Regions from separate parts of the Janibacter terrae genome, predicted to be linked through region 2. Evidence: predicted binding sites of a transcription regulator. Region 2 holds the regulator's gene; the other holds the start of a gene.
The links. The regulator Rex, encoded in region 2, represses fermentation and respiration genes when NADH is low (regulators of the CRP and FNR family bind a similar motif). The targets are predictions, from matches to a motif close to CTTGTGAANNNNTTCACAAG.

Region 1: a site for Rex is predicted at 2,790-2,809, ahead of V3C34_RS05260 (geranylgeranyl reductase family protein). Genes of this name have one in related genera too.

Annotation. Positions count from the first base shown of each region.
Region 1 covers NZ_CP144167.1:1,031,280-1,046,436, reverse strand. Annotated here, with positions in the region: gene V3C34_RS05275 (NADH-quinone oxidoreductase subunit C) at 1-421, opposite strand, end outside; gene V3C34_RS05270 (NuoB/complex I 20 kDa subunit family protein) at 418-1,005, opposite strand; gene V3C34_RS05265 (NADH-quinone oxidoreductase subunit A) at 1,024-1,386, opposite strand; gene V3C34_RS05260 (geranylgeranyl reductase family protein) at 1,462-2,772, opposite strand; gene V3C34_RS05255 (demethylmenaquinone methyltransferase) at 2,891-3,586, opposite strand; gene V3C34_RS05250 (isochorismate synthase) at 3,628-4,929, shown strand; gene menD (2-succinyl-5-enolpyruvyl-6-hydroxy-3-cyclohexene-1-carboxylic-acid synthase) at 5,013-6,758, opposite strand; gene V3C34_RS05240 (hypothetical protein) at 6,810-8,252, opposite strand; gene V3C34_RS05235 (hypothetical protein) at 8,249-8,551, opposite strand; gene V3C34_RS05230 (o-succinylbenzoate synthase) at 8,637-9,626, opposite strand; gene V3C34_RS05225 (VOC family protein) at 9,623-10,030, opposite strand; gene V3C34_RS05220 (hypothetical protein) at 10,059-10,766, opposite strand; gene V3C34_RS05215 (GntP family permease) at 10,913-12,385, shown strand; gene V3C34_RS05210 (DoxX family protein) at 12,445-12,897, opposite strand; gene V3C34_RS05205 (1,4-dihydroxy-2-naphthoyl-CoA synthase) at 12,994-13,950, shown strand; gene menE (o-succinylbenzoate--CoA ligase) at 13,966-15,114, shown strand; gene V3C34_RS05195 (1,4-dihydroxy-2-naphthoate polyprenyltransferase) at 15,137-15,157, shown strand, end outside.
Region 2 covers NZ_CP144167.1:3,234,467-3,249,623, reverse strand. Annotated here, with positions in the region: gene V3C34_RS16180 (30S ribosomal protein bS22) at 152-250, shown strand; gene V3C34_RS16175 (NAD-dependent epimerase/dehydratase family protein) at 427-1,479, shown strand; gene V3C34_RS16170 (lysophospholipid acyltransferase family protein) at 1,479-2,921, shown strand; gene V3C34_RS16165 (glutaredoxin family protein) at 2,930-3,178, shown strand; gene V3C34_RS16160 (redox-sensing transcriptional repressor Rex) at 3,310-3,993, shown strand; gene V3C34_RS16155 (glutamyl-tRNA reductase) at 3,990-5,264, shown strand; gene hemC (hydroxymethylbilane synthase) at 5,261-6,220, shown strand; gene V3C34_RS16145 (uroporphyrinogen-III synthase) at 6,217-7,860, shown strand; gene hemB (porphobilinogen synthase) at 7,863-8,861, shown strand; gene V3C34_RS16135 (MarR family winged helix-turn-helix transcriptional regulator) at 8,858-9,337, shown strand; gene hemL (glutamate-1-semialdehyde 2,1-aminomutase) at 9,414-10,745, shown strand; gene V3C34_RS16125 (hypothetical protein) at 10,764-11,456, opposite strand; gene V3C34_RS16120 (succinate dehydrogenase cytochrome b subunit) at 11,598-12,311, shown strand; gene V3C34_RS16115 (fumarate reductase/succinate dehydrogenase flavoprotein subunit) at 12,329-14,317, shown strand; gene V3C34_RS16110 (succinate dehydrogenase/fumarate reductase iron-sulfur subunit) at 14,320-15,063, shown strand; gene V3C34_RS16105 (hypothetical protein) at 15,095-15,157, shown strand, end outside.

The DNA of each region.
Region 1 (15,157 bases), 1.3 Mb from region 2:
GCAGGTCGTCGCGGTGCACGTGCAGGGTCAGCTCGTCGGCGTGGACGACGACCCGCTCGAGCAGGTCACCACCCGTCGCGTCGGCGAGACGGTCGACGACCTCGTCGTACCAGCCGCCGTAGGGGCGCTGGGCGGCGCCGGGGAAGGCGATCGTGCGCTTCAGGCCGCCGTAGCCAGAGGTGTCCTGGCCCTCGCGGGCGCCGAACATGCCCCGGCGCTCGTCCCGGACGACGGGTGCGCGCTCGGGCGGGACCTCCCCTTCGCCCTCGGGCCGGACGTTGGTGTACTCGACCGGACGGTTGCCGCCGACGAGACCCGAGGTGTCGGGGAAGCCCTTGTTGGCCGTGCCGCCGAGGCCCGGACCCGTGGGGTGGACGCCGTCGGGCGCCGGCGTGCCGACGTCCTTCTTCTCGTCGCTCATGCCAGGAGGTTCCTTCCGAGCAGGCCCTCGTGGTCGTGCGTCGGGGGCTGCAGCTCCGTCGGGGTGGCGCCGAGCGCCGCCTGCTCCGCGGCACGGGCCGCGGCGACCCGGTTGACGCCCAGCGGCGTGCTCTGGATCTGCTCGTGGAGGGTGATGATCGCGTTGAGCAGCATCTCCGGTCGCGGCGGGCAGCCGGGCAGGTAGATGTCGACCGGGATGATGTGGTCGACGCCCTGGACGATCGCGTAGTTGTTGAACATGCCGCCGGAGCTGGCGCACACGCCCATCGAGATGACCCACTTGGGGTTGGCCATCTGGTCGTAGACCTGGCGCACGACCGGGGCCATCTTGTTGCTCACCCGGCCGGCGACGATCATCAGGTCGGCCTGGCGCGGCGTCGCCGCGAAGCGCTCCATGCCGAAGCGCGCCAGGTCGTAGTGCGGCGTGCCGACGGCCATCATCTCGATGGCGCAGCAGGCCAGGCCGAAGGTGGCCGGCCAGATCGAGGCCTTGCGCATGTAGCCGGCAAGGTGCTCGACCGTCGTGAGGGCGATGCCCGCGGGCAGCTTCTCCTCGAGTCCCATGTCTTGTCTCCGTCCTCGTCAGTCCCACTCGAACCCACCGCGACGCCACACGTAGGCGTCGGCGATGAAGAACGCGTTGAACAGGAAAAGCACCACGGCACCGAGGGTGAAGGCCCCGAGCTCGTCGAACGCGACAGCGAAGGGGTAGAGGAAGAGCGCCTCGATGTCGAAGATGATGAAGAGCATCGCGGTCAGGTAGTACTTCACCGGGAAGCGACCACCCTCGGATGCCTGCGGCGTCGGCTGGATGCCGCACTCGTAGGCCTGGGCCTTCGCCGCGTTGTAGCGGGCCGGGCCCACGACCAGGCTCGTGCCCACCGAGACGATGGCGAAGCCGAGCCCCAGCAGGAACAGGATGAGCAGCGGGATGTACGGGTTCATCGCTGCGCCTCGCTTTCTGACATGTGATGCACGCCACCGATCCTAGGGGTGGCCGGCAGCACGCCGACGCCGGGCTCACGCATTGGGAGCCACCTTGGTCATGAGCTGGACGAGCCGGTCGTCGAGACCGCCGCCCTTCTCCTCCGGGAGGTTGGCCATGAGCTTGAGCATGAACTTCATGAGGGTCTGGCGCGGGAGGCCGTACTTCGTCGCCAGGCGCATGATCTCGGGCTTGCCGATGAGCTTGGCGAACTGCGCGCCGAGGGTGAAGTAGCCGCCGTGCATGTCCTTCATCCGGCCGACGTAGGACTGGAGCACGCGCTCGCGGTCCGCGGCGGTCGGCCGGGCGAGCGCCTGCACGATCGTCTCGGCAGCGGCGTGACCGGCCTCGAGGGCGTAGTCGATGCCCTCGCCGTTGAAGGGGTTGACCATGCCGCCGGAGTCACCGACGAGCATGAGGCCGTCGGCGTAGAGCGGCTGGCGGTTGAAGGCCATCGGCAGCGCCGCCGCGGTGATCTCGCCGGTGATCGTGTCCTCGTTGATGCCCCACTCGGCCGGCATCGTCTCGACCCAGCGACGCATGACGTCCTTGTAGTCGGTGCGGCCGAAGGCCTCGGAGGTGTTGAGGACGCCGAGGCCGATGTTGGAGCGGCCGTCGTTCAGGCCGAAGAGCCAGCCGTAGCCCGGCATGAGGATCCGGCCGCCGTCGGGGGTGGTGGACCACAGCTCGAGGTGGCTCTCGAGGTAGTCGTCGTCGTGGCGCGGGGTCTCGTAGTACGCGCGCACCGCGACGGCCATCGGCCGGTCCTCGCGCTTCTCGCGGCCCATCTTCACCGACAGGCGGGAGGAGACGCCGTCCGCGGCGACGACGACGGGGGCCCGGTAGGTCTCGGTCTCGCCCGTGGCGCGACCGCGCTCGTCGACGACCTTCGCGACGACGCCGACGATGCGCCCCCCTTCGTCACGCAGCGGCTCGGAGACATTGCGTCCCTCGAGGAGCTCGGCCCCGCTCGACGCGGCGTGGCGGGCGAGGACCTCGTCGAGGTCCTGGCGGGCGCGGACCATGCCGTACCCGGGGAAGGAGGTGACATCGGGCCAGTCGAGCTGCAGCCGCATGCCGCCGCCGATGATCCGCAGGCCCTTGTTGCGCGCCCAGCCGTCGGTCTCCGACAGCGGGATGCCGAGGTTGATCAGCTGGCGGACCGCTCGGGGGGTGAGCCCGTCCCCGCAGATCTTGTCCCGGGGGAAGCGGGACTTCTCCAGCAGGACGACGTCCTTGCCGGCCTTCGCCAACCAGGCCGCGGTGGCGCTGCCACCCGGTCCGGCCCCGACGACGATGACGTCGACGCTGCGGCCACCCTCGGCCGCCGGCAGTGCACTGGTCACGAAACTTCCCTCAGCTGCTTGTGAAGCATTTCACGATCGCCGGGAAGCCTACTCTTTGGGAACAACGAGGCGGACACAGGTTCACCTAACCTGCGGGCGCGTCCGGACGAAGGGGGACTCAGCCCGCCTTGACGGCGCGGTGCAGGGCGACGATCCCGCCCGTGAGGTTGCGCCACTCGACCCCCGACCATCCGGCGCCCTCGATCATCCGGGCCAGCGGCTCCTGCGCGGGCCAGCTCTGGATCGACTCGGCGAGGTAGACGTAGGAGTCCGGGTTGGAGCTCAGCCGGCGGGCGACGGGCGGGAAGGCTGCCATGAGGTACTCGCTGTAGACCGTGCGGAAGGTCTTGTTGACCGGCTGGCTGAACTCGCAGACGAGCAGGCGCCCACCCGGTCGGGTCACGCGCAGGAACTCGCCGAGCGCCACCTCGGGCTGCACGACGTTGCGGAACCCGAAGGACATCGTCACCACGTCGAAGGACGCGTCGGCGAAGGGCAGGCGGGTCGCGTCCGCGGCGGCGAAGTCGAGCTCGGGGCTCTGCTTCAGGCCCTGGCGGAGCATCCCGAGGGAGAAGTCGGCGGAGGCCACGTGGGCGCCCGCCGCGCGCAGCGGGAGGGAGGAGGAGCCGGGACCGGCGGCGATGTCGAGGATGCGCTGGCCCGGCCTCGGGTCGATGGCGGCGACCACGGCCCGACGCCACAGCCTCGTCTGCCCCAGCGACAGGACGTCGTTCATCAGGTCGTACTTCGCGGCGGTCTCGTCGAACATCGCGGCGACGTCCTTGGGGTCCTTCTGGAGGGTGGCGCGGCTCATGTGCTCATCCTCGCACCCGCAGTCGTACGCTGGACCGCGACATGACCTCTCCATCGCCCGCCGACGTCCCCTCCACCTCCGGCGTCCCGCACCCCGCGCTCGTCGTGCGGACGGTGTCCGTCCCCCTCCCCCGCGTCACGGACCTGCTCGGGCTGCTGCCCGAGCCGGACGACGCGGGCGACATCGTCTCCTGGGTCCGCAAGGGCGAGGGCTTCGTCGGCTGGGGCCGGGTCGCGACCTTCCGGGCGACGGGTCCGCACCGTTTCGAGCAGGCGCAGGAGTGGTGGCGCGAGGTCACCGCCGAGGCGATCGTGCGCGACGACGTCGACGAGCCGGGGACCGGGCCGATCGCCTTCGGGTCGATGGCCTACTCGCGCCGCTCCCCCTCCGAGTCGGTGCTCGTCGTCCCCGAGGTCGTCGTCGGCCGTCGCGGCAACCTCGCGTGGGTCACGACGATCACGACCGATGCCACGGTGCCCGCCGCGGACCAGGCGCTCGCTCGCCAGCCCGCGCCGCGCGACCCGGGGCCGGTGGACTTCGCCGACCGGGACCTCACCGCGGAGCGCTGGGCCGAGGCCGTGGAGGAGGCGGTCCGCCGGATCAACGCCGGCTCGCTCGACAAGGTCGTGCTCGCCCGCGCCGTCCAGGCGACCGCGCAGCAGCGCATCGACCCGCGGTGGCTGCTGCAACGGCTCGCCGCGGACTACGACACGACGTGGGTCTTCGCGGTCGACGGCCTCGTGGGCGCCACCCCCGAGATGCTCGTGCGGCTCGAGCGCGGCCTCGTCACCTCGCGCGTGCTCGCCGGCACGATCCGGCGCACGGGCGACGACAGTCACGACCTCGCGCTCGCCGGGTCGCTGGCCCGCAGCAGCAAGGACCTCGAGGAGCACGAGTACGCGGTGCGCTCGGTCGCGGACGCCCTGACCGACCACACGTCCTCGATCAACGTGCCGGACTCCCCCTTCGTCCTGCATCTCAACAACGTCATGCACCTCGCGACGGACGTCGCGGGGGTCGTCGACGACGACTCGACCTCGCTCGCCCTCGCCGCGTCGCTGCACCCGTCGGCCGCCGTGTGCGGCACGCCGACGCCGGTCGCCGACGGGGTCATCGCCGAGCTGGAGCAGATGGACCGCGGGCGCTACGCCGGGCCGGTGGGCTGGATGGATGCCTCGGGCGACGGCGAGTGGGGCATCGCGCTGCGCTGCGGCTGGTACGAGGACGCGACCTCGCTGCGCCTGTACGCGGGCTGCGGGATCGTGGCCGGGTCGGTCGCCGGGGACGAGGTCGCCGAGTCCGTCGCCAAGCTGCTGCCGATGCGGACGGCGCTCGGCGGCTGACCCTGCGCGAGACTCGGGTCATGGCCGCAATTTCGGCCGGACAGGAGCCAATTCCCGAGTCTCGGTGACGTGGACTGCCGGGGTCAGGCCAGAGCGGCGGCGACGGCCGCGCGCACTCGCTGACCGGCCGCGCGCCGGGCGTGGCCGGGGACCGGCACCCGGATGACGCGGATCCCCGGGCTGCCGTGATGCAGCAGGCCGGCGAGGTCGTCCGGGCTGTGCGCCGTGGTCGAGGGCACCCCGTGGGCCGCGCAGAGCAACCCGATGTCACTGCCCGTGGGTGTCGTGAAGAGCCGCGTCATCGGCCCGGACAGCTCCGGCGCGCCGTACTCGAGCGTGCCGAAGATGCTGCCCCCGTCGTCGTCGAGCACGACGATCGTCAGGTCCGGGCGGGGCTCGGCGGGCCCGATGAGCAGGCCGTTGGCGTCGTGCAGGAAGGTCAGGTCGCCGAGCAGCGCCACGGTCGGCCCCGGGCGGGACAACGCGATGCCGACGGCGGTCGAGACGCAGCCGTCGATCCCCGCGAGCCCGCGGCTGGCGAGGACCTCGACGTCGGCGCGCGGGTGGGCGACGCCGTGCGCGAGGTCACGGGCGACGCTCGAGCTGCCCAGGAAGAGGGCGGCGTCCGGTGGCAGTGCGTCGTGCAGGGCCCGGGCGACCGCGGGGCCGGCGGCATCGGTGGGGACGGCGGCGGCGAGGCGCTCGCCGGCCTCGCGCCAGGTCCGGGCGAGGTCGCTCTCCTCCCACCCGGGTCCCTCCAGCGACAGCGCGGCGAAGGGGTGCACCGCGGCCGCCGCGTGGGTCGCGTCGGCCCAGCCGTCGGCGCCCGGCTCTCCGGTGGTGACCACCTCGACCCGGACCCCGGGGGTGCGCGTGAGCGCCGGCACGGAGCGGCCGAGGGTGGGGCGCCCGACGACGAGCAGGCGCGAAGGGAGGTGCGCCGCCACCCAGTCCGTCGCCGTGAGGACGAGGTCGCCGTGGGGCAGGACGAGGTCGCTCGTGCCCGGCCCCGGCTCGGCGACGACCGGAGCGCCGTGGTGGCTCGCCCAGGCGAGCGCGGCGGCCCGGTGGTCGGCGGTGGGCAGCTCACCGATGACGACGAGGGTGTCGGGGTCGTGCTCGAGGGGGACTGCATGCCCGGCGGTGACGGGGGCGGGGCCGGTCACGGCGACCCAGGGGTGGTCGCCCTCGCGACCGACCACCGGGTCGAGGTGTCCCCGACCGGGTGGGCGGTCGTTGTGCCCTCGACCCGTCGCGGGGGCGGCGATCGCCGTCGGGGCGAGCGGGTCGCGGTAGGGCAGGTCGAGGTGGACGGGCCCGGCACTCCCCTGCCCGGCGAGGGCGCCGGTCGCGGCGGCGACGGCCCGGGCGGCGGCGGTCCGCCAGCCCGCGGCCTGGCGGGCGGGGTCGGCGGGCGTCTCGAGCTCGAGGGCCAGCCGGACGTGCTCGCCGTAGACGCCGAACTGGCCCGTGGCCTGGTTGGCGCCGACCCCGCGCAGCTCCGGGGGCCGGTCGGCGGTGAGGAGGAGCAGCGGGACCGCGCCGTGGTGGGCCTCGAGGACTGCGGGGTGGAGGTTGGCCACGGCCGTCCCGCTCGTCGTGATGACGGCGGCCGGCCGGCGGGAGGCCTTGGCCAGGCCCAGCGCGAGGAAGGCCGCGCTCCGCTCGTCGACCCGCACGTGCAGGCGCAGCCGCCCTGCCAGCTCGAGGTCGTGGGCCGCGTAGGCGAGCGGGGCCGAGCGCGAGCCGGGGCACAGGACGACCTCGCGGACGCCGAGCCGCGCGAGCTCGTCGAGGAGCACACGAGCACCGGTCGTCGAGGGATTCACCCACCCGATCCTGCCACCCCGCAGGGCCGGTGTCGGGCGGGCGGGCTCCCCTCAGATCCGCTCGACGTCGTAGTCGATCGTCACGGTCGGCGTCCCGGCCGTCCCGACGAAGGGGGCTGCCCCCTGCCGCCACTCCGCGAGGGAGGGGTCCTCGCTCGCGTCGACCAGGCGCGCGGTCTCGGCGTAGCGGCCGCTGTCGTGCGCCTGGGTCGCGCGGGCGTCCCGGCCCAGGTCGTCGGCGAGGGAGCGCTCGACGGTCACCCAGCCAGCGCGGTCGGGGTTGGCCGCGCCCTCGAGACCGGGCACGAGGTCCTCGGTGTGCTCGAGGCTCAGCACCGACACGTCCTCCGGCACCCCGAGGGAGGCGACGGGGGCTCCGGAGGTCACGACGTGGGTGATCCCGAGCCGCCGTCGCAGGTGCGGGTTCGCGGCGAGTGCCGCCGCGGTGATCCCGCCGTGGCTGTGCCCGGCGGCCATGACGCGCGGCGGTCCGGTGTCCCCGACGCGGCGGCGGGCGTCGGTGACGGCCCGCTCGACGGCGAGCATCGAGGCGGTCGTCTCCCCCGCGAGGAGCAACGCGTTGCTCGTCAGGTCCCACGGGTTGGCGCCGGCCCGCGGGTCGAAGGTCTGCGTCCCCGGGATGTCCACGACCCAGGCCCAGGTGCCGTCGGCCTGGGGGATGCCGGTCACGCGCAGCCGCGACCCACCCGACGTCGGTCCGTCGGCCGCGACGAGGTCGGCGACGCCGCGGGGCGCCCGACCGACGCCTGCCGGTCGGGGCCGCAGGTCGACCCGGCGGCCCGACTCGTCGAGGACGGCGCCCTTCGTCGCGGCGACGACCACGGCGAGCGCGCCGGCGTGGTCGCGCGGCGGGTAGGGCACGCCGGCCCGGCCGCTACGCCAGCCGAGCCACAGGCCGAGCACCGGCACCCCCTCGCCGAGACCGAGGAGCAGCCCGTCGAGGCCGTCGGCCGCGGCGGGGACGAGCCACGGGTGGTCGAAGAGGATCTCGTCGGCCTCCTGGCCGAGACCCAGCCCGATCGAGATCGCCGCCGCTCGGGCACCGGGCACGGTCATCACGGCCGCGACCACCGGCACACTCGCCAGCCCGGCCCCGAGGACGACCGGGGCCACCGATCGGCCGACCCACGCGCCCGCGCTCGTCGCGATGCCGTCGGTGAGGGCCTGGACGCTGTGTTCGGCGTCGCGGTAGGCGTGGACGGCCGCCGTCGTCGCGGCCGCGGTGGTGCCGACCTCGACCCCGACGGCGACGACCCCGGTGCACCGGCCGATGGCCAGCTCGGCGGTGACGGCCTCCACCGGGGCCAGCAGCCCGGCGAGCGCGAGCCCCGGGTCCACCGCGGCGAGGCCGATCGCCAGGCCCACCTCGCCGACGTCCAGCGCGATCCGCCGCAGGCGTCCCGCGGACTCCTCGAGCTCGTCGAGCCCGACCGACAGCCCGGCCGCGCCCCCGGTGACGCTGATCCCGCTCACGGCAGCACCCGGGCCGTGAGGTCGACGGCGCCGACCATGTGCAGGCGCGACTCGGCGACGGCCTGCAGGTGCCGCACGTCGGCGGCGGCCTGGCGCACGCGACGGGCATAGGTGGCGAGGTCGTCGGCGTGCTCGCCGACGACGTCGCGGTGCAGCCGAGCCGCCTCCCCCTGCCAGCTCGTGGCCGTCGCGCTGCGCGCCTGCACGGCGCACGCGTCCAGCCGGTCGGCGTGGCGCTCGAGCCGCACCGCCACCGCTGTCAGCTCCCCCGGGAGCAGCCTGTCGATCCCCGTGTCCATGGGTCCACCCCACCCCTTGGGCAGGGCGGGCGGGACCCCCTTCGCGCTCCTGTGGACGAAGGGAGCGCCACCACCGGGCCTGTGGTCAGACGCGCGCCGCCCAGGCCGCGCGGACCCGCTCGCGCCACCAGTGCTCCCGGGCCGGCGACGCGGCGTGCGCGGCGAGGAGTCGCGGGTCGGGGGCGACGTCGCGGACCGGCAGGGCACCGGCCACGGGGAGGAGGGGCTCACCCGTCACGTCGGCGGCGAGCAGGGCGCCGGTGCCGAGCCCGCACGCGTGGTGGAGCTCGGGCAGCGCGGCGGCGAGGGCGACACCGGCGCGCAGGCCGACGCTCGAGTCGATGGCAGAGGAGACCACGGCCGGCAGGCCGCACTGCTCGACGACGCGCAGCGCGGAGGCCACCCCGCCGAGGGGCGCGACCTTGACGACGATGACGTCGGCCGCGCGCAGGCGGGCGACCTCGAGCGGGTCCTCCGCCTTGCGGATGGACTCGTCGGCGGCGACCCGGACGTCGACGCCCTGGTGCGCGAGCTCGACGCGCAGCCGAGCGAGGTCGCGCACGTCGGCGCAGGGCTGCTCCGCGTACTCGAGGCCGTACTGCGCGAGGAGGGACAGGCTGTCGGCAGCCTGCGTCAGGGACCAGCCGCCGTTGGCGTCGACGCGGATGCGCGCGTCCGGCCCCATGACGTCGCGGACGGCGGCAACCCGGTCGAGGTCGTCGCGCAGGTCCTGGCCCCGCTCGGCGACCTTGACCTTGGCGGTCGTGCAGCCGTCGTAGCGGGCGAGGACGGTCGCCACGTCGGCAGCGGGGACGGCGGGGACGGTCGCGTTGACCGGGACCTCGTCGCGCACGGGCTGCGGCCACCCGTCCCAGGCGGCCTCGATCGCCGCGTCCAGCCAGCGCGCGGCCTCGGTCGGCCCGTACTCGAGGAAGGGCGCGAACTCCCCCCACCCGGCGGGTCCGCGCACCAGCGCGACCTCGCGCTCGGTGACCCCGCGGAACCGGGTGTTGAGCGGCAGCGTGACCACGTGCAGGCCGTCGAGCAGCTCCTCGACGGATGCGAGCGCGGTCATCGGTCCCGGCTCGAGAGCACGCAGAACTCATTGCCCTCGGGGTCGGCGAGGACGGTCCAGGTGACCTCCTGCTCGTCCTGGCCGACGTCGACGCGGGTGGCGCCCTGGGCCAGGAGCGTCTCGATCTCGGCGTCGCGCTCCTGCTCGACGTGAGGCGCCAGGTCGAGGTGCAGGCGGTTCTTGATCGTCTTGCCCTCGGGCACGGGGACGAAGACGAGCGAGGTGCGCAGGCCCTGCCAGGTCGCCAGGTCGTCGACCGGGTCCTCGGTGTGCTCGGGCGGCACGACATTGGCCTCGTACTCGTCCTCGTAGCCGATCCGCCACCCCAGGACGTCGGCCCACCACCGCGCAAGGGCTCGGTGGTCACGCGCGTCGATCGCCGTCTGGTACCAGTGCAGTGCCATGCACAGGACGGTAACCCGCGCTCGGCCCTCACCCGGCCGTCGCCGCCGCCCGGGCCGCCTCGGTCTCGAGGAGCACGTCGCGCAGGCTCATCAGGTCAAGACGAAAGCGACTGACGAGGAAGGCCGTGTCACCCAGGACGTACACGTCCGGCACTCCCGGCGGCCGCTGCCCGTGGCACCAGGCGTCACCCCCGAGCGTGATCGCGAGTGCCCGGGAGCGGTCCTGGTAGGACTGCACGGGGACCCCCGCGAGGTAGTCGCGCACCCTGAAGACGGCCGCGCCCCCGACGAGGCCGTTGGCCTTGGCCGCGCAGTGGATGATCCCCGCCGCGACCCGGGCCGGCTCGGCGGACCGCCACCGTTCGAGCAGCCGCGCCCGGGCGCTCGCGGCGAGCAGCCGTCGGTAGACCGTGGGCAGCTCGGCGGCCGCCAGCGGCGGCGGGCCGGACGCCATGAGGACCGCGTCGATCGAGCGCACCCATCCCGGCGGGACCGGGCCGGCCAGCGCGTCCGGGTGCAGTGGCTCGTCGACCGGCAGTGGGTCGCCGACGAGTCGCTCGAGCTCCTCCGGCCCACCGACGACCCGCTGGAGCCAGCCACGCATCGTCTGCTGCGGCACCGGCTCGCGCAGCCCGTACGTCAGGTCCTCACCGGGCGGCGGGACCGGCCCCCACTCATCGCCCATGACCGGGCCGCCGCCACCGCCGTCGATCCCGTACAGCCATCGGTCCGTCATGTCGCGTCCTCTCGCCCGTGACGGTCCGGGTGACCGGCCACAGGTCCACCCCACCGGCTGCGGGAGGCGAGGGGGACCCCCTTCGGCGGGCTGTGGACGGACGCCGAGCGCGGCGGGGGCTGGGGACGGGCGTAGGGTCGCTGCCCGTGGACATCGCCCTGACTCTCATCGCGATCGCCGTCGCGATCGTGCTCATCATCCGCTTCAAGGTCGACCCGGTGATCTCGCTGATCATCTCCTCGGTCTTCCTCGGTCTGTCCGCGGGGGTGGGGGCCGAGGGCACGGTCACGGCCATCACCACCGGCTTCGGCGAGATCATGGGCGAGGTCGGTCTGCTCATCGGCTTCGGCGTGCTCATCGGGTCGCTGCTGCAGGCGACCGGCACCTTCCGGGCGCTCGTCGAGATCATCGCGCGCCGGGTCGGCGGCAAGCTGCCGTACGCGATGACCGCGGCGCTGTCGGCGATCTTCCCGTCCATCTACGTCGACGTGCAGGTCGTCCTCGCCTCCCCCATGGCCCGCCAGGCGGCGCCGGTCGTCGACCGCAAGCGCGGCCTGCCGTGGCTCGCCGGCGCGATCGGCATCGGGATCTTCGCCGGGTACGTCTTCTTCGTGCCGGGCCTGGCCGCCGTGGCCATCGCCGGCCAGCTGAAGCTGCCGCTCGGCGAGTACCTGATCTTCGGCGCCCCGATCGGCGTCGCGACCGCGCTGATCACGACCTTCCTCTTCCGGCTGCTCCTGCAGACCCGCTTCTGGGACGAGACCACCGACATCGATGCCGACGAGGAGGAGCACCCCGACAACCCGGGGCACCGCGCCTACCTCGCCCGCGCCGCGGCCGAGGCCGCTGCGGCCCGTCCCGGCGCCGGGTCCGGTGCGACAGCGGGGTCCGGCGCAGCACCGACGGTCGACGGCGTGGACGCCGACCTCGAGGACCCCGACGCGGTGCCGGACCGCGCGCTGCGCCTGCCGCTGCTGCTGCGCCTGTCCCCGATCCTCGTGCCGCTCGTGCTCATCGCCTTCGGCGCCTTCATGGACCTCTTCGACAAGAGCAACGCGACGATCGCCTTCCTCGGCAATGCCAACATGGCGCTGTTCATCGGCCTGCTCATCGCCTTCCTCATCGGGCGCGGCGCGCTCGGCGGGGACGGCACGGAGGCGGCTCTCTCGCAGGGCTTCCGGACCACCGGCGAGATCCTGCTCATCACCGGCATCGGCGGCTCGCTCGGGGCCGTCATCACCGAGACCGGGCTCGACGCGTCCCTCAAGAAGCTCTTCTCGGCCGACGCCACCGCCCCCGTCCTCATCACCGTGCTGCTCGCGTGGTTCATCGCCGCGCTGCTGCACTTCGCGATCGGGTCGGTCTCGGTCGGCGCGATCACCGCGTCGGGCATCATCAGCCCGGTCGTCGCCTCGACGGGTGTCGAGCCGGTCGTCGTGGCCCTGGCCATCGCGTCCGGCGCGATGTTCGCGCTGCACGTCAACAGCAACTTCTTCTGGATGTTCAAGAGCCTGCTCGGTCTCTCGACCAAGGGCGCGCTCAAGACGCTGACGCTCGCGACCTCGCTCGGCGCGGTCGTGTCGTTGCCGTTGGTGCTCCTGGCGAGCATCGTCGCCTGACGCGGGAGCCCCCTTCGTCGTCGTGACGAAGGGGGCTCCCCGGCGGCGGTGCGCGACGGTCAGGCCGCGACGCGCTCCCGCTCGGGGGCGTCGACCTGCGTGACGGCGCGACGACCGGCGAGGACCGCGTCGAGAGACCAGGCGCCGGGGCCGGCGACGGCGAGGGCCGCGCCGATGCCGGCGAGCAGGAGGACGAGCTCGTAGCCGCCCTCCCCGACGAAGAAGCCCGCCGACAGGTGGACGACGAAGAGCGCGCCGAGCATGACGAGCGCGTAGACGGCACCGACGACGCGGGTGCCGAGGCCGAGGACGATCAGGACGCCGCCGACGAGCTCGACGAGCAGGGTCAGCGGACCGGTGACGCCGGCGAGCGGTGCACCCATCCCGGCGAACATCTCACCGACGCCGCCGAAGCCGGCGGCGGTGAGCTTCTGCCAGCCGTGCAGGAACATGGTCAGGCCCATGACGATCCGCAGGATCACGAGGGCGAGGTCGATCTGGGTGCGGCGCATGCGTCGCGTCCTTCCAATTGATTGCAACTACAACAGTTGTTACTTTAATCATCATCGGGTCCGCTCGCCAAACCGACGGTCAGTAGGCTCGCCCCCGTGAGCGCACTGGACAACGTCAGCGAGACCTTCGACCCGCAGGCCTGGGAGGTGGTCCCCGGGTTCGAGGACCTCACCGACCTCACGTACCACCGGGCCAAGGACGTCGGGTGCGTGCGCATCGCCTTCGACCGGCCGGAGATCCTCAACGCCTTCCGCCCGCACACCGTCGACGAGCTCTACCGGACCCTCGACCACGCCCGACGCACCCCCGACGTCGGCGTCGTCCTGCTCACCGGCAACGGCCCGACCCCGCGCGAGGGCAGCAGCGCGACGACCGAGGGCTGGGCCTTCTGCACCGGCGGGGACCAGCGGATCCGCGGCCGCTCCGGCTACCAGTACGCGGCGGACCCGACCGGCGACGACAGCGTCGCGGGCATCGACGAGCGCCGCGTCAAGGCCGAAGGGGGGCGCCTCCACATCCTCGAGGTCCAGCGCCTCATCCGCACCATGCCCAAGGTCGTCATCGCGCTCGTGAACGGCTGGGCAGCCGGCGGCGGCCACTCGCTGCACGTCGTGTGCGACATGACGCTCGCCAGCCAGCACGCGCGGTTCAAGCAGACCGATGCCGACGTGGGCTCCTTCGACGGCGGGTACGGCAGCGCCTACCTCGCGAAGATGGTGGGGCAGAAGCGCGCCCGGGAGATCTTCTTCCTCGGCCGCGCGTACACCGGCCAGGAGATGTACGAGATGGGCGCCGTGAACGCGGTCGTCGACCACGCCGAGCTCGAGACCGAGGCGCTGACCATGGCCCGCGAGATCATGGCGAAGTCCCCGACCGCGATCCGCATGCTCAAGTTCGCCTTCAACCTCACCGACGACGGGCTCATGGGCCAGCAGGTCTTCGCCGGCGAGGCGACGCGCCTCGCGTACATGACCGACGAGGCGGTCGAGGGGCGCGACCAGTTCCTGGAGAAGCGGGACCCGGACTGGTCGCCCTTCCCCTGGTACTTCTGATCGGGCGATGACCCCGTGCCGATCACACCCCTGCCCCTCCCCGCCGGACCAGCGATCCTTGATGTACTCCCTTCGCTCGAGCGCGCGCTGACCGGCACCGCGCCGATCCACCCCCACGCGCCGGGTGAGATCCCGAGCCTGCCCGGGGGCGACCTGCCGCCTGACCTCGCCGTCGCCATCGCGACCTCCGGCTCGACCGGCACCCCCAAGCTCGCGCTGCTCACCGCGGCCAACCTCATCGCGAGCGCGGAGGCGACCGCCGAGCGGCTCGGCGGTCCGGGGCAGTGGCTGCTCGCCCTGCCGCCGCACCACGTCGCCGGCCTGCAGGTCCTGCTGCGCAGCATCGCCGCCGGCACGACTCCGGTCGTCCTCGACCCGGCCGCAGGCGGCGCCTTCGCCTTCGTCGAGGCCACGGCGGGCATGCACGGCGACCGCCGGTACACCTCGCTCGTCCCGACCCAGCTGGGCCGGCTCGTCGAGGACCCGCTCGGGCTGGAGGCGTTGCGACGCTTCGACGCGATCCTCGTCGGCGGTGCCGCCACCCCCGCGACGCTGCTCGACCGTGCGCGCTCCCTCGGTGTGCGCGTGGTGACGACCTACGGGATGTCCGAGACCGCCGGCGGCTGTGTCTACAACGGCGCGCCGCTCAAGGGCGTCGCGGCGCGCACCGGGGCCGACGGGGTGCTCGAGCTCGGCGGTCCGGTCGTCGCGCACGGGTACCTCGGTCTCGAGACGGACGCCTTCCGCAGCGAAGGGGGCCAGCGCTGGTTCCGCACCGGCGACCTCGGCTCGGTCGACGGCCAGGGGCGGGTGAGCATCACCGGCCGCGCCGACGACGTCATCAACACCGGCGGCCTCAAGATCGCGCCGCGCGTCGTCGAGGAGGCCGTGCTCGCGCACGTCCCGGCCGTCACCGAGGCCGTCGTCGTCGGCCTCCCTGACCCGGAGTGGGGGCAGTCCGTGGCCCTGGCCGCCGTCACCTCCCCCGGCGGCCCGCCGGTCGGGCCCGTCCCCGATGCCGGCGTCGCCGAGATCCGCGAGATGCTCCGCCCCCACCTCGAGCCGGCCGCGCTCCCCCGACGGGTCCACGTCGTCGCCGAGCTGCCGATGCGCGGGCCGGGCAAGCCCGACCGCGCCGCCGTGGCGCGTCTGCTGGGAGGCTGAGCGCCTCGTAAGATCGCCTGTCGTGGCCACCTTCAAGCAGTGG
Region 2 (15,157 bases):
GCCCGACCCGTCCCGACTCCCCGGGCGCGAGCCTCCCGCGGGAGTCGGGTAAACTCTGCCGTCTGACTCGTACTCGGTGGGGCCTGCGCCGCAAGGCCGGCATCGCTCGAGCCACCACCGAAAGCACCGATCAACACCGAAGGACGTCCGCATGGGTTCTGTCATCAAGAAGCGTCGCAAGCGCATGGCGAAGAAGAAGCACCGCAAGTTGCTGCGCAAGACGCGCCACCAGCGTCGCAACAAGAAGTGACCCGCACGAAGGGGGCCCCGACCGGATGACCGGTGGGGCCCCCTTCGTCGTCCCCGTCGTGATCCCGATCTCTCCGCGCCCGCCAGGCGGCTGAACGGCCCCCCGCGCAGGGCCGCGTGACTAGGCTGCCCACAGTGCCCCGACCCACGGGTCCATCTCCACAGGAAGGTGTCCCGGTGCCCGAGACCGTCCTCATCGCAGGCGTCTCCCGCCACCTCGGCGGTGCCTTCGCCCGACGGCTGAGCCGCGACGAGTCCGTCGGCCGGATCATCGGCGTCGACGTGGTGCCGCCACGCCACGGCATCGGCCGCGCCGAGTTCATGCGCGCCGACATCCGCAGCCCGCTCATCAGCCGGATCATCGCGGGCAACGACGTCGACACCGTCGTGCACATGGCGGTCATCGCCACGCCGCGCGCCGGCGGTGGTCGGGCGACGCAGAAGGAGATCAACGTCATCGGCACGATGCAGCTCCTCGCGGCGTGCCAGCGGGCCGAGTCGGTGAGCAAGCTGGTCGTGAAGTCGACCGCCGGGGTCTACGGGTCGAGCCCACGTGACCCCGCGATGTTCACCGAGGACATGTCCGCCAAGCGGATGCCCAGGTCAGGCTGGGCCCGCGACAGCGTCGAGGTCGAGGGCTACGTGCGCGGCCTGTCACGACGGCGCCCGGACATCGAGATCACGACGCTGCGCTTCGCCAATGTCATCGGCCCACGCATCCGCACCGCTTTCACCGACCACTTCAGCCTCCCGGTGATCCCCATCCCGTTCGGGTACGACGCGCGCCTGCAGTTCGTCCACGAGGACGACTGCGTCGCGGCGATGGCCACGGCGGTCGGCCTCCCGGGGCTCGGCGCGGTCAACGTCGCCGGCGACGGGATCATCACCGCCAGCCAGGCCGCCAACCTCGCCGGCCGTCCCTATGCGCTCGTGCCGCGGGCCGCGACCGGCATGGTCACCGACCTGGCCAAGAAGTTCGGCCTCATCGACATCGGCTCCGACCAGCTCGACCTGCTGAGCTTCGGCCGGGGTCTGGACACCACCCGCATGCGCGAGCACCTCGGCTTCGAGCCGGCGTACACGACCCGGGCCGCCTACGAGGACTACGCCCGGGCGACGAAGGGCCGGGTCATGGACCGCCTGCCCTTCGCGCAGCCCGGCTGGTCCGCAGTCCAGGCCGCCGAGGCCGCGATGCGCGCCGTGGCGCCCACACCCGAGAGCGAGAAGTGATGGCCGACCGTACCGCCAAGAAGTCCACGGCCAGGAAGACCGCCACGAAGAAGAGCGCGACGGCTTCCGCGAAGGCCGCCGCGAAGAAGGCCGCCGCGAAGAAGACGACGGCGAAGAAGACCACGGCGAAGAAGACCACGGCGGCCTCCGCGCCGCGCTCCAGCGTCGCCCTCGCGGCCGACCGCGCCGGGGGCGAGCGGGCTCGTCGTCGCACCACGCCGCTGCTCACCGGTCCCTCGGCGGAGGTGCCGTCGGCCCCGGCCGCGCGCAGCACCACGCCAGCCCGCCCCAAGAAGCCCCGGCCGCCCCGCAAGCCCAACCTCACCGTCGTGCCCGGCCCGGACGGCGGGCCACCCACCGTCCGGCGCACGACGGCGAAGCCCGCGGCCGGTCGCCGCCGACCGCCGGCCCGCAGGAGCACCTCCACCGCAGCGCGCCCGTCCGCCACGACCCCGCAGCAGCAGTCGCGGTCCGCGTCGACCGGCACGCCCGACTCCGGCCAGACGATCGTGCCGGGCCTGGCGGAGCTGCTGTCGGTGCTGCTCTCCGCCGGTCAGCTGACCTCGCGCACGCTCGGCCAGGCGGCCGGCGCTGCGGCGGGTGAGGAGTGGGAGCGGCGCTTCGCCGAGACGCTGCACTTCCTCCAGCGTCGGGTCAGGGGCGACTACGCGGTCGACGACTTCGGCTTCGACGAGGACTTCACGATCCACACGGTCTTCCCCGTGCTGCGCCTGCTCAAGGACAAGTGGTTCCGCGTCGAGGTCCGGGGGATCGAGAACATCCCGGCCGACACCGGTGCGCTCCTCGTCTCCAACCACTCGGGCACCATCGCGATCGACTCGGTCATCACCCAGCTGGCGATCCACGACGCCCACCCGCAGCGCCGCTTCCTGCGGATGCTCGGCGCCGACCTCGTCTTCCAGCTGCCGGTCGTGGGCGACTTCGCCCGGAAGACGGGCGCGACCCTGGCCTCCAACGCCGACGCGGAGCGCCTGCTGCGCGGTGGTGAGCTCGTCGGCGTGTGGCCCGAGGGCTTCAAGGGCGTCGGCAAACCCTTCCGTGAGCGCTACAAGCTGCAGCGTTTTGGTCGGGGTGGCTTCGTCTCGGCGGCGATCCGCTCGGAGGTGCCGATCATCCCGTGCTCCGTCGTCGGGGCCGAGGAGGTCTACCCGATGATCGGCAACATGAAGACGCTCGCCCGCCTCGTCGGCGCCCCCTATGCCCCGATCACGCCCTTCTTCCCGCTGCTGGGACCGCTCGGTCTGATCCCCCTGCCGAGCAAGTGGATCATCGAGTTCGGCGAGCCGATCGACACCGCCTCCCTCGGACCGGCGGCGGCGGACGACCCGATGCTCGTCTTCGAGCTGACCGACCAGGTGCGCGAGACGATCCAGCAGACCCTGTACTCGGTCCTCGTCACCCGTCGCTCGGTCTTCTTCTAGGAGCAGGTATGGATGCATTGCCCGGCGCCCGGGTCGTCATGATCGGCCGGCAGGGCTGCCACCTGTGCGAGATCGCACGGGGGGTCATCGAGGGGGTCGTCGCCGAGACCGGCGACAGCTTCGCCGAGGTCGACATCGACGCGGACCCGCGTCTGGCCCGGTACACCGAGGAGGTGCCGGTGACCTTCGTCGACGGCCGCCAGCACGACTACCACCGGGTCGACGAAGGGAGGCTGCGCGCCGCCCTTCGCCCCTGAGGGGACGCGTCCGCCCCCGCTGGTCTCGCCTGACGGCTGACTTTGTGCATTTGTTCACAAGAGCGTAATCTCGATCCTGTTCGGTCGTCAGGCGCCGCGCCCCCCGACCGGGAGAGGAGCCGAGGGCAACCGTGTCCGTCGATCAGACCGCCAAGCGGGACATCCCCGACGCAACGGTCGCGCGACTCCCCGGATACCTGCGGGCACTCGGCCAGATGACCTCCCAGGGCGTGCTGTCCGTCTCCTCCGAGGAGCTCGCCCACAGCGCCGGTGTCACCTCGGCCAAGCTGCGCAAGGACCTCAGCCACCTCGGCTCGTACGGCGTCCGCGGCGTCGGCTATGACGTGGCCCACCTGAACTACCAGATCTCCCGGGCGCTCGGCCTGACCCACGACTGGCCCGTGATCATCGTCGGGATGGGCAACCTGGGCCGCGCGCTCGCCTCCTACGGCGGGTTCGCCACCAAGGGGTTCAAGGTCGTCGCCCTGCTCGACCGCGACCCGCTCGTCGTCGGCGAGAGGCTCGACGACCTCGCGATCCAACCGATGGACGCGCTCGACGCGCTCGTCCGTCCCGGCGAGGCCTGCATCGGGGTCATCGCGACCCCCGCCGGCTCCGCCCAGGAGGTCGCCGACCTCCTCGTCGCCGCGGGGGTCAGCTCGATCCTCAACTTCGCCGCCACGGCCATCCAGGTCCCCGAGGGAGTCCACATGCGCAAGGTCGACCTGTCCACGGAGCTGCAGATCCTCGCCTTCCACGAGCAACAGCGCTTCGGGGCCAGTCCAGAGGACTTCCTGGAAGGGGCCGCCAGATGAGTCTGCTCGCCTTCGGGCTCAACCATCGTCGGGCCCCGATCTCCGTCCTCGAGCGGGCGGCGCTCGACGAGTCCAGCCTCGCCGCGATCATCGCGGCGGCGACCGCCAGCCCCGACATCACCGAGCACCTCGTCGTCGCGACGTGCAACCGCACCGAGGTCTACGCCGAGGTCAGCGCGTTCCACGGGGCCGTGGCCGACCTCACCGAGGCGATGACGTCCTCGACGGGCATCACCCACGACGACCTCAAGGCCCACCTCGACCTGCACTACGGCGACGCCGCCGTCGCCCACGTCTTCAACGTCGCCGCCGGGCTCGACTCGATGGCGGTGGGGGAGTCGCAGATCCTCGGGCAGCTGAGGGACGCGCTCGGCCGCGGCCAGAGCGAGGGTCATGTCGGCCCGAGCCTGAACTCCCTCGTCCAGCAGGCCCTGCGCACCGGCAAGCGGGTGCACAGCGAGACCGCCATCGACGAGGTCTCCCGCTCGCTCGTCGGCGCCGGTCTCGACGCCGCCCGGGAGCACCTCGGCGACCTCGAGCAGGCGCACGTGCTCGTCGTCGGTGCCGGCGCCATGAGCGCCCTGGCGGCCACCAGCTGCGTGCGTCGCGGCGTCGCCGAGCTGACCGTCGTCAACCGCACCCACGAGCGGGGCGCGGCGCTGGCCGAGCGCCTCGGCGGGTCGGCCCGCCCCGCCCACGAGCTCGTCGACGCGCTCGCCGACGCGGACGTCGTCATCTCGTGCACCGGCTCGACCGGTCTGGCCATCACCCTGCCCGACGTCGCCGACGCGCAGGTCGCCCGCGGCGGTCGCCCGCAGGCCTTCATCGACCTCGCCCTCCCGCACGACGTGGCCCACGAGGTCGCCGACCTGCGTGGCGTCACCCGCCTCGGTCTCGCCGACCTCGGTGACCTGCTCGGCTCCGACGGCCGCCTGCCCGAGGTCGAGCAGGCGCGCGCGATCGTCGGTGACGCCGTCACCCAGCACCTCGGCAAGCGCGCGGCGAGCATCGCCGGACCCACGGTGCGTGCGCTGCGCACCGCCGCCCAGCAGGTCGTCGAGCGTGAGCTGACCCGCCTGGACCAGCGAACCCCGGACATGTCGGGGGCCGACCGTGCCGAGGTCGAGCTCGCCGTCCACCGCATCGTCGAGAAGCTCCTGCACCAGCCGACCGTGCGCGCCAAGGAGCTGGCGATCGACGGCCGCTTCGGCGAGTACGAGGACGCCCTGCGCCAGCTCTTCGACCTCCACGCCGAAGGGGGTGCCCTGTGACCGCGCTCCGCCTCGGCACGCGGCGCTCCGCGCTCGCGATGACCCAGTCCGGCCACGTCGCCGATGCCCTGCGGGCAGCCGGCCACGAGGTCGAGCTCGTCGAGGTCGTCACCGAGGGCGACACCAACCGCGCCTCGCTGGCCAGCATGGGCGGGACCGGTGTCTTCGCCAGCGCGCTCCGCGAGGCCCTGCACGCGGGTGAGATCGACCTCGCCGTGCACTCGCTCAAGGACCTGCCGGCCGTGCAGGAGCCCGGTCTCGTCGTCGCCGCGATCCCCCCGCGGGTCGACCCGCGCGACGCGCTCTGCGCCCGAGACGGACTGGCCCTGGGCGAGCTCGGCGAGGGGTCGGTCGTCGGGACCGGGTCCCCGCGCCGTCGCGCCCAGCTGGCGGCCCTCGGGCTCGGGCTGGAGTTCCGCGACATCCGCGGCAACCTCGGCACCCGCCTCGACATGGTCGGTCCCGGCGAGGACCAGCTCGACGCCGTCGTGCTCGCGCACGCCGGGCTCACGCGGCTCGGCCTCACCGACCGGATCACCGAGCTGCTCGAGCCGATCCAGATGCTGCCCGCGCCCGGCCAGGGTGCCCTGGCCGTCGAGTGCCGCTCCGACGACGAGGTGGTGATCGCCTCCCTTCGCCCCCTCGACGACCCGGACACGCGCGCGGCCGTCACCGCGGAGCGCGCGATCCTCGCGGAGCTGAGCGCAGGGTGCGCCGCACCCGTCGGCGCGCTCGGCGAGGTCGTCGAGGACGTCGACGGCCCGGTCCTCTCGCTGCGGGCCGTGATCGCCGCGACCGACGGCACCGCGGACCTGCGCCGGTCGATCACCGGCCCCCTCACCGACGCGGAGGCCCTCGGCCGCCGCCTCGCCCGCACGCTGGTCGACGACGGCGCCCCCGCCATCGCCGACCTGTCAGCCACCCACCCCACCACCGCTTCGGAGCATGCCCAGTGACCCCCCAGCGCTCTGCCGCACCCGCCCACGTCGACGCCTCCCGCCGGCCGGCCCGCGTCGCCTTCGTCGGCGCCGGTCCCGGTGACGCGTCACTCATGACCGTCGCCGCCGTCGATCTGCTGGGTCGTGCTGACGCGGTCATCACCGACCAGCTGACCAACGAGGCGGTCGTCGGCTCGCTCACCTCGGGCGACGTCGAGATCGTCGATGCCAGCCACGGCGAGCACGGGCAGCAGCTGACCCACGCCTCCCGCGCCAAGCTCGTCGTCAAGACGGCCAAGGCGCACAAGGGCGGTCTCGTCGTGCGGCTCATGGACGGCGACCCCGCGACCTTCAACGGACTCGCCGAGGAGGCGCAGGCCCTCGTCAAGGCCGACATCGACTTCGACGTCGTCCCCGGCGTCTCGGCCGTGAGCGCCGTCCCGGCGTACGCCGGCATCCCGCTCACCGCGCGCTCCACCGGCGCGGTCCACGTCGTGAGCCTCACCGGGTCCAGGCGCGCGGACCTGTCCGCCTCGGTCGCCGACGACGTGACCCTGGTCCTGCTCGGCCTGCCCGACCACCTGGCCGCCGCCTTCGGCGACCTGCTCGCCGCCGGGCGCGCCGCGGACACCCCGGTCGCCGTGACCCGGGGCGGCACGACGACCGCGCAGACGACCCGGGCGACGACCCTGCAGGGGGCGGCCGACGCCGTCGCCGGGCTCGAGGTGCCCACGCTCGCGGTCGTCGGTTCGACGGTCGGGCTGCGCGACACCCTCTCGTGGTTCGAGAGCAAGCCGCTCTTCGGCTGGCGGGTGCTCATCCCGCGCACCAAGGACCAGGCCGGCCCGATGACCCGGCAGCTGCTCGGCCACGGCGCGACCAGCGAGGTCGTCCCGACGATCAGCGTCGAGCCGCCGCGCACGCCGCAGGCCGTCGAGCGCGCCGTGCGCGGGCTCGTCACCGGTCGCTACCAGTGGATCGGGTTCACCTCGGTCAACGCCGTCAAGGCCATCCGCGAGAAGTTCGAGGAGTTCGGTCTCGACGCCCGCGCGTTCTCCGGGTTGAAGATCGCCGCGGTGGGTGGGGTCACCGCCGACGCCCTGCGCGAGTGGGGCCTCGAGCCCGATCTCGTGCCCGACGGCGAGATGTCGGCCCGGGGGCTGCTCGAGGTCTGGCCGCCCTACGACGAGGTGCTCGACCCGATGGACCGGGTCTTCCTCCCGCGGGCCGACATCGCGACCGACACGCTCGTCGCCGGTCTGCAGGACATGGGTTGGCAGGTCGACGACGTCACGGCCTACCGCACGGTGCGGGCGACCCCGCCGCCGGCGCCGGTGCGCGACGCCATCAAGCAGGGCGCCTTCGACGCCGTCGTCTTCACCTCGTCCTCGACGGTGCGCAACCTCGTCGGCATCGCCGGCAAGCCGCACCCGTCGACGGTCATCGCCTGCATCGGTCCGGCCACGGTCAAGACCGCCGAGGAGGCCGGTCTGCGGGTCGACGTCATGGCGCCCGAGGCCACCGGCGAGAGCCTCGTCCAGGCCCTCGCCGACCACGGGCGCGAGCTGGCCGCCGCCGCCGTGGCCGCCGGTGAGGAGCCGACCCGCCCGAGCGCCCGCCGCAAGAAGTCGACGACCCGCCGCAAGGCGAAGGGGTGAGCGTGGGCGACGCAGCACCTCGCGGACCGGTCGTGCGGCCGCGACGACTGCGGGGGAGCGTCCCCCTTCGTCGTCTCGTGGCGCAGACCCGCCTGCACCCGGCGGACCTCGTCCTGCCGGTCTTCGTGCGCGAGGGGATCCACGAGCCGGTCGAGATCTCCTCGATGCCCGGCGTCGTGCAGCACACGCTCGAGTCGCTCGTCGACGAGGCGCAGGCGTGCGTGGACGCGGGCATCGGCGGGATCATGCTCTTCGGCGTGCCGGTGGCCAAGGACGCCCGGGGCTCCGGCGCCGACGACCCGCAGGGCATCCTCAACCTGGCCACGAGGGCCGTCGTCGACGCGGTCGGGGACCGCCTCGTCGTCATGACCGACCTGTGCCTCGACGAGTTCACCGACCACGGCCACTGCGGGGTGCTCACGAGCACCCTCGACGGCCGCAGCGTCGTCGACAACGACGCGACGCTCGAGCGCTACGCCGCGATGGCGATCGCGCAGGCCGAGGCCGGCTCCCACGTGCTGGGGCTCTCCGGGATGATGGACGGCCAGGTCGCGCACGTGCGCGCCGCCCTGGACGCGGCCGGCCACACCGACACGCTCGTGCTGGCCTACGCCGCGAAGTACACCTCCGCCCTCTACGGGCCCTTCCGCGAGGCCGTCCAGTCCTCGCTGAGCGGTGACCGGGCGACGTACCAGCAGGACCCGGCCAACGCGACCGAGGCGCTGCGCGAGATCGACCTCGACCTCGCCGAGGGCGCCGACATCGTCATGGTCAAGCCGGCGCAGCCGCACCTCGACATCGTCGCGGCGGCCGCCGAGGTCTCGCCCGTGCCCGTCGCGGCCTACCAGATCTCCGGCGAGTTCGCGCAGATCGTCGCTGCCGCCGAGCGCGGCTGGATCGACCGCGACGCGGCAGTCACGGAGTCGCTGCTGCACATCAAGCGGGCCGGCGCGCAGATCATCCTCACGTACTTCGCGCTCGAGGTGGCGGGGCGGCTGTGAGCGGGACGCGCTGGCTGGACGAGGACGAGCAGGAGCACTGGCGCGCGTACCTGCGCGGCGTGCGGCTGCTCGAGCGTGCCCTCGTCGACGACCTCGCGCCGCACGACATCCAGCTCACCGAGTACGAGCTGCTCTCGATGCTGTCGGAGTCGCCCGGGCAGCGCATGCGCATGTCACGCCTGGCCGACGACATCATCCAGTCGCGCTCCCGCGTCACGCACACCGCCTCGCGCCTGGAGAAGCGCGGGTGGGTGGAGCGCTGCCGCTCCTCCGACGACGGCCGGGGGGTCGAGATCCTCATGACCGACGCCGGCCGGGACGCCCTGGGCGCGCTCGCCAGCGTGCACGTGGAGTCCGTGCGCCGGCACCTCGTCGACGCGCTCACGCCCGAGCAGTTCGCGGCGCTCGGTGAGGCGATGGCGGTCGTGCGCGACCGGCTCGCGCCGGGGCACCACGAGATCGGCCTCGACGACTGAACGCACCGGCGCCCGTGATGGCAGGTGGCCCTGCCCCGTGTGCCCTCGAGGACCGCGACCTTGGGAGGATGAGGGCATGACGCTCTCGACGACCCGCTCGCAGGCCCTCTTCGACCGCGCGCGCGAGGTGATCCCCGGTGGGGTCAACTCGCCGGTGCGCGCCTTCGGCGGCGTCGGCGGCGTCCCGCGGTTCATCGAGAGCGCGCAGGGCGCGACGCTCGTCGACGTCGACGGCAACCGCTATGTCGACCTCATCTGCTCGTGGGGGCCGATGATCCTCGGCCACGCGCACCCGGACGTCCTCGCGGCGGTCACCACGGCCGCAGGCAAGGGCTTCTCCTTCGGCACCCCGAGCGAGAACGAGGTGGCCCTGGCCGCCGAGATCGTCGACCGCGTCGAGCCGCTCGAGCAGGTTCGCCTGGTCTCCTCCGGGACCGAGGCGACGATGTCCGCCCTTCGCCTGGCGCGGGGCGCGACCGGGCGCTCGGTCATCGTGAAGTTCGCCGGCTGCTACCACGGGCACGTCGACGCCCTGCTCGCGCAGGCGGGCTCGGGCGTCGCGACCTTCGCCCTGCCGGACTCGGCCGGCGTGCCCGCCTCCGCGGCGGGGGAGACGGTGGTCCTGCCCTACAACGACCTGGCGGCCGTCGAGGAGCTCTTCGCCGTGCGTGGCGAGGAGATCGCGGCGGTCATCACCGAGGCGGCCCCGGGCAACATGGGCGTCGTCCCGCCCGCGCCCGGGTTCACCGAGGGGCTGCGCCGGGTCACCGCCCGGCACGGGGCACTGCTCATCAGCGACGAGGTCATGACGGGCTTCCGCGCGAGCCGCTCGGGCTGGTACGGCCTCGAGACGGGTCCGCAGGGCGCGCACCCCGGCGGGTACGCGGGCGGGGCCCCGGACCTCTTCACCTTCGGCAAGGTCATGGGCGGCGGCTTCCCGGCCGCGGCCTTCGGCGGCCGCGCCGACCTCATGGCGCACCTCGCACCGGAGGGGCCGGTCTACCAGGCGGGCACGCTGTCGGGGAACCCTGTCGCGACCGCCGCCGGCCTGGCGACGCTGCGCGCCTGCACCGAGGACCTCTACCCGCGCCTGGAGACCACGGCCCGCACGATCGCCGACGCCGCGTCCGCGGCGCTGTCCGCCGAGGGCGTCGCGCACCGGGTGCAGTGGGCGGGCTCGATGTTCTCGATCTTCTTCCGCGAAGGGGAGGTCACCTCCTTCGCCGACGCGCAGGCCCAGGACACCGCGGCCTACGGCCGCTTCTTCCACGCCATGCTCGAGGCCGGCGTGCACCTCCCGCCGAGCGCCTTCGAGGTCTGGTTCGTGTCCGACGCCCTCGACACCTCCGCCCTGGAGACCATCAGGGCGGCACTGCCGCTCGCTGCCCGGGCGGCGGCCTCCGCCTGACCGTTCGTCTGCATTGCCCTAGGGCAATGCAGAGGTCAGGTAGAGCGCGTACTCGAGGCGGCGGCCCTGGCGCTCGACCTCGAGGACGACCTCCTCGGTGGGGGCGAGGCGCTCGAGGCTGGTGAGGAGCCCCGGCTCGCGCTGGGCGGCCCAGATCGCGAGGGTCCCGCCGGGGGACAGCTGCGCCAGGGCTGCGGCGAGGGCCTCGGGCCGGTACAGCCGCTCGTTGCCCTCGTGCAGGAGGAAGCTCGGTCCGTTGTCGACGTCCAGGAGGACCAGGTCCCACGGGCCGACCGGGGTGGCCTCGCCGCGCAGGACCCCGGCGACGTCCCCGGCGTGGACGCCCACACGGGGATGACGGGCCACGAGCCCGAGGGTGGGGGCGAGGCCGAGGCGGGCCCACTGCACGAGGTCGGCCTCGATCTCGACGACGTCGACGTGCCGCACCCGCTTGTCCTTCAGGACCTGCCAGGTGGTGAACCCGAGACCGAGGCCGGCGACCAGCACGCGCTCGGGTGCCGCCGTGCGGGACAGCGACTCCTCGGCGAGCCTGGTCTCGGTGGAGGTGTCGAGGCTGTCCATCGCGAAGGTCCCCGCGATGATCAGCTCGTGCACGACGCCCCCGTCGGGATCTGCTCGCTCGCGCAGCGCGATCTCCCCCCGGGGCGTGGTCGCCGAGACGATCGTCTCCGCGGCGGGTGAGTCGTCCATGAGGGCCTCCTCGGCGCGGTGTCCCGCGAGGTTATTGCGACGGACGTGTTGCCTATTACGGCACGGTAACCGGACCAAGGTCACATGGCGAAGGGCGGAACCGGTGGCGTGTGCCCGCTCACAAGGCGGTACCTTGACCCCGTGGCTACTACGACCCTCCCCGCGAAGAAGAAGGGGGTGGCGTCGTCCTCGATCGGGCTCAAATTGCTCATGGCAGGCACTGGCGTCATCTTCATCCTGTATGTGCTCCTGCACATGTACGGCAACCTGAAGGCCCTGGCCGGTCAGGAAGCCTTCGACGAGTACGCGCACCACCTGCGGACCTTCGGGGAGCCGATGCTCCCGTACGAGGGCCTGCTGTGGATCGTGCGCATCGTCCTGGTCCTCGCGCTCGTCGGGCACGTCTACGCCGCGCTGAAGCTCATGGGGCGCAACAACGCCGCCCGCCCGGTCAGGTACCAGGTGAAGAAGAACGTCCACTCGACGCTCGCCTCGCGCACCATGCGCTGGGGTGGCCTCGCCCTCCTGGCCTTCGTGGTCTTCCACCTGATCCAGTTCACGATCGTCAAGCCGAACCTCTACGGTGCGGCCGACGCGGCGGCCATCAAGGAGTCGCCGTACGTGATGATCAGCGCGGCGTTCGCGACGTGGTGGGTCCTGCTCATCTACGTCATCGCCATGGTCGCGCTCGGCATGCACCTCTACCACGGCGTCTACAGCGCCTCGCAGACGATGGGTCTGAACAACACCGCCAGGGCACGTGCGCGCGCCCGGGTGATCGGCACCGTCATCGCTGCGGTGATCGTGGTCGGGTTCCTCGTCCCGCCCGTCTACATCTTCATCGACAGTCTCTGAGCAGGAGCCTCCTCACCATGACCGACACTCTCAGCGAGTACTTCTCCGAGGGCGCGCCCGTCGCGGACACCAAGGCGCCCGACGTCGACATCAACGCGATGTGGACGCAGCACCAGTTCGACTCCGCACTGGTCAACCCGTCCAACCGTCGCAAGCTCGACGTGATCATCGTCGGTACCGGCCTCGCCGGTGCCTCGGCCGCCGCCACGATGGGCGAGGCCGGCTACAACGTCAAGAGCTTCTTCTACCAGGACAGCGCCCGCCGCGCGCACTCCATCGCCGCGCAGGGTGGCATCAACGCCGCGAAGAACTACAACGACGACGGCGACTCCGTCTACCGCCTCTTCTACGACACGGTCAAGGGCGGCGACTACCGCAGCCGCGAGACCAACGTGTACCGCCTGGCCCAGGTCAGCGCCAACATCATCGACCAGTGCGTCGCCCAGGGCGTCCCCTTCGCCCGCGAGTACGGCGGTCTCCTCGACAACCGCTCCTTCGGTGGCGTCCAGGTCGCCCGGACCTTCTACGCGGCCGGCCAGACCGGTCAGCAGCTGCTCATCGGCGCCTACCAGGCCATGGAGCGCCAGGTCGCCAAGGGCACGGTCACCGAGTACAGCCGCCACGAGATGCTCGAGGTCGTCATCGTCGACGGTGTCGCCCGCGGCATCATCGCCCGCGACATGGTCACCGGCGAGATCGAGACCCACCTGGCCGACGTCGTCGTGCTCGCCACCGGCGGCTACGGCAACGTCTTCTTCCTCTCCACCAACGCGATGGGCTGCAATGTCACGGCCGCGTGGCGGGCGCACCGCAAGGGCGCCTACTTCGCCAACCCGTGCTACACGCAGATCCACCCGACGTGCATCCCGGTCTCCGGCGACCACCAGTCGAAGCTGACCCTGATGTCGGAGTCGCTGCGCAACGACGGCCGCATCTGGGTGCCCAAGCGCGCCGAGGACTGCGACAAGGACCCGCGGCAGATCCCCGAGGAGGACCGCGACTACTACCTGGAGCGGATCTACCCCGCCTTCGGCAACCTCGTGCCCCGTGACATCGCCTCGCGCCAGGCCAAGAACATGTGCGACGAGGGACGCGGCGTCGGCCCGCTCGTCGACGAGGTCGACGCGGAGGGCAACCCGCGCCAGATGCGCCGGGGCGTCTACCTGGACTTCGCCGCCGCCATCGAGCGGCTGGGCCAGGCGGCCGTCGAGGAGAAGTACGGCAACCTCTTCGACATGTACGCCCGCATCACCGGCGAGAACCCCTACGAGGTGCCGATGCGGATCTACCCCGCCGTGCACTACACGATGGGTGGCCTGTGGGTCGACTACGACCTGCAGACGTCGGTCGAGGGCCTCTTCTCGATCGGTGAGTCCAACTTCTCCGACCACGGGGCCAACCGCCTGGGCGCCTCCTCGCTCATGCAGTGCCTCGCCGACGGCTACTTCGTCCTGCCCAACACCGTCCGGGACTACCTGGCCAAGGGCCCGTTCGACAAGATCGCCGAGGACCACCCGGCCGTCGTCGAGGCGAAGACCGCGGTCACCGACCGGATCGAGAAGTTCCTCTCGATCAACGGTGAGCGCAGCGTCGACTCCTTCCACCGCGAGCTCGGCAACATCATGTGGGAGTACTGCGGCATGGAGCGCACGGACGAGGGCCTGCGCAAGGCCATCGGCCTGATCCGCGCGCTCAAGGACGAGTTCTGGACCAACGTCCGGGTGCTCGGCAGCGCGGACTCGCTCAACCAGAGCCTCGAGAAGGCCGGCCGGGTGGCCGACTTCCTGGAGCTCGGCGAGCTCATGTGCATCGACGCGCTGCACCGCCGAGAGTCCTGCGGCGGTCACTTCCGCGCCGAGTCCGTGACCGAGGACGGCGAGGCCCTGCGCCACGACGACGAGTTCGCGTACGTCGCGGCCTGGGAGTTCGGCGAGGACGCACCCGTCCTGCACAAGGAAGACCTGAACTACAAGTTCATCGAGCTGAAGCAGCGGAGCTACAAGTGAGCATGGAACTGACCCTCAAGATCTGGCGCCAGGCCGGACCCACGGCGAAGGGCGAACTCGTCACCTACCAGGTCGCGGACATCTCCCCGGACATGTCCTTCCTGGAGATGCTCGACGTCCTCAACGAGCAGCTGATCGGCGAGGGCACCGAGCCGATCGCCTTCGACAGCGACTGCCGCGAGGGCATCTGCGGCATGTGCGGTCTGATGATCTCCGGTGAGGCCCACGGCCCCGAGCGGACGACCACCTGCCAGCTGCACATGCGCTCCTTCCGCAGCGGCGAGACCATCACGATCGAGCCGTGGCGGGCCAACGCCTTCCCGGTGATCCGTGACCTCGTCGTCGACCGCAGCGCCTTCGACCGGATCATCCAGTCCGGCGGCTACGTCTCCGTCAACACCGGTGCCGCCCCCGAGGCGCACTCGGTGCCGGTGCCGAAGGAGAAGGCCGACCGCGCCTTCGACTCCGCCAAGTGCATCGGCTGCGGCGCCTGCGTCGCGGCCTGCCCCAACGCCTCGGGCATGCTCTTCCTCGGCGCCAAGGTCACCCACCTGGGTGAGCTGCCGCAGGGTCAGCCCGAGCGTGGTGGCCGCGTCGTCAAGATGCTCGAGACGCACGACCTCGAGGGCTTCGGCGGGTGCACCAACATCGGCGAGTGCGCCGCTGCCTGCCCCAAGGAGATCCCGCTCGACGTCATCAGCACGCTCAACGCGGACCTGCGCACCGCAGCCCGCGGCGGCTTCTGAGCCGAACGGCCTGACGACCGGGGGGACCGTCATGACCACGCACCACCGCGCACGGCGCCGCGCCAGCATCCTGCTGGCCGGCGCCGTCGCGCTG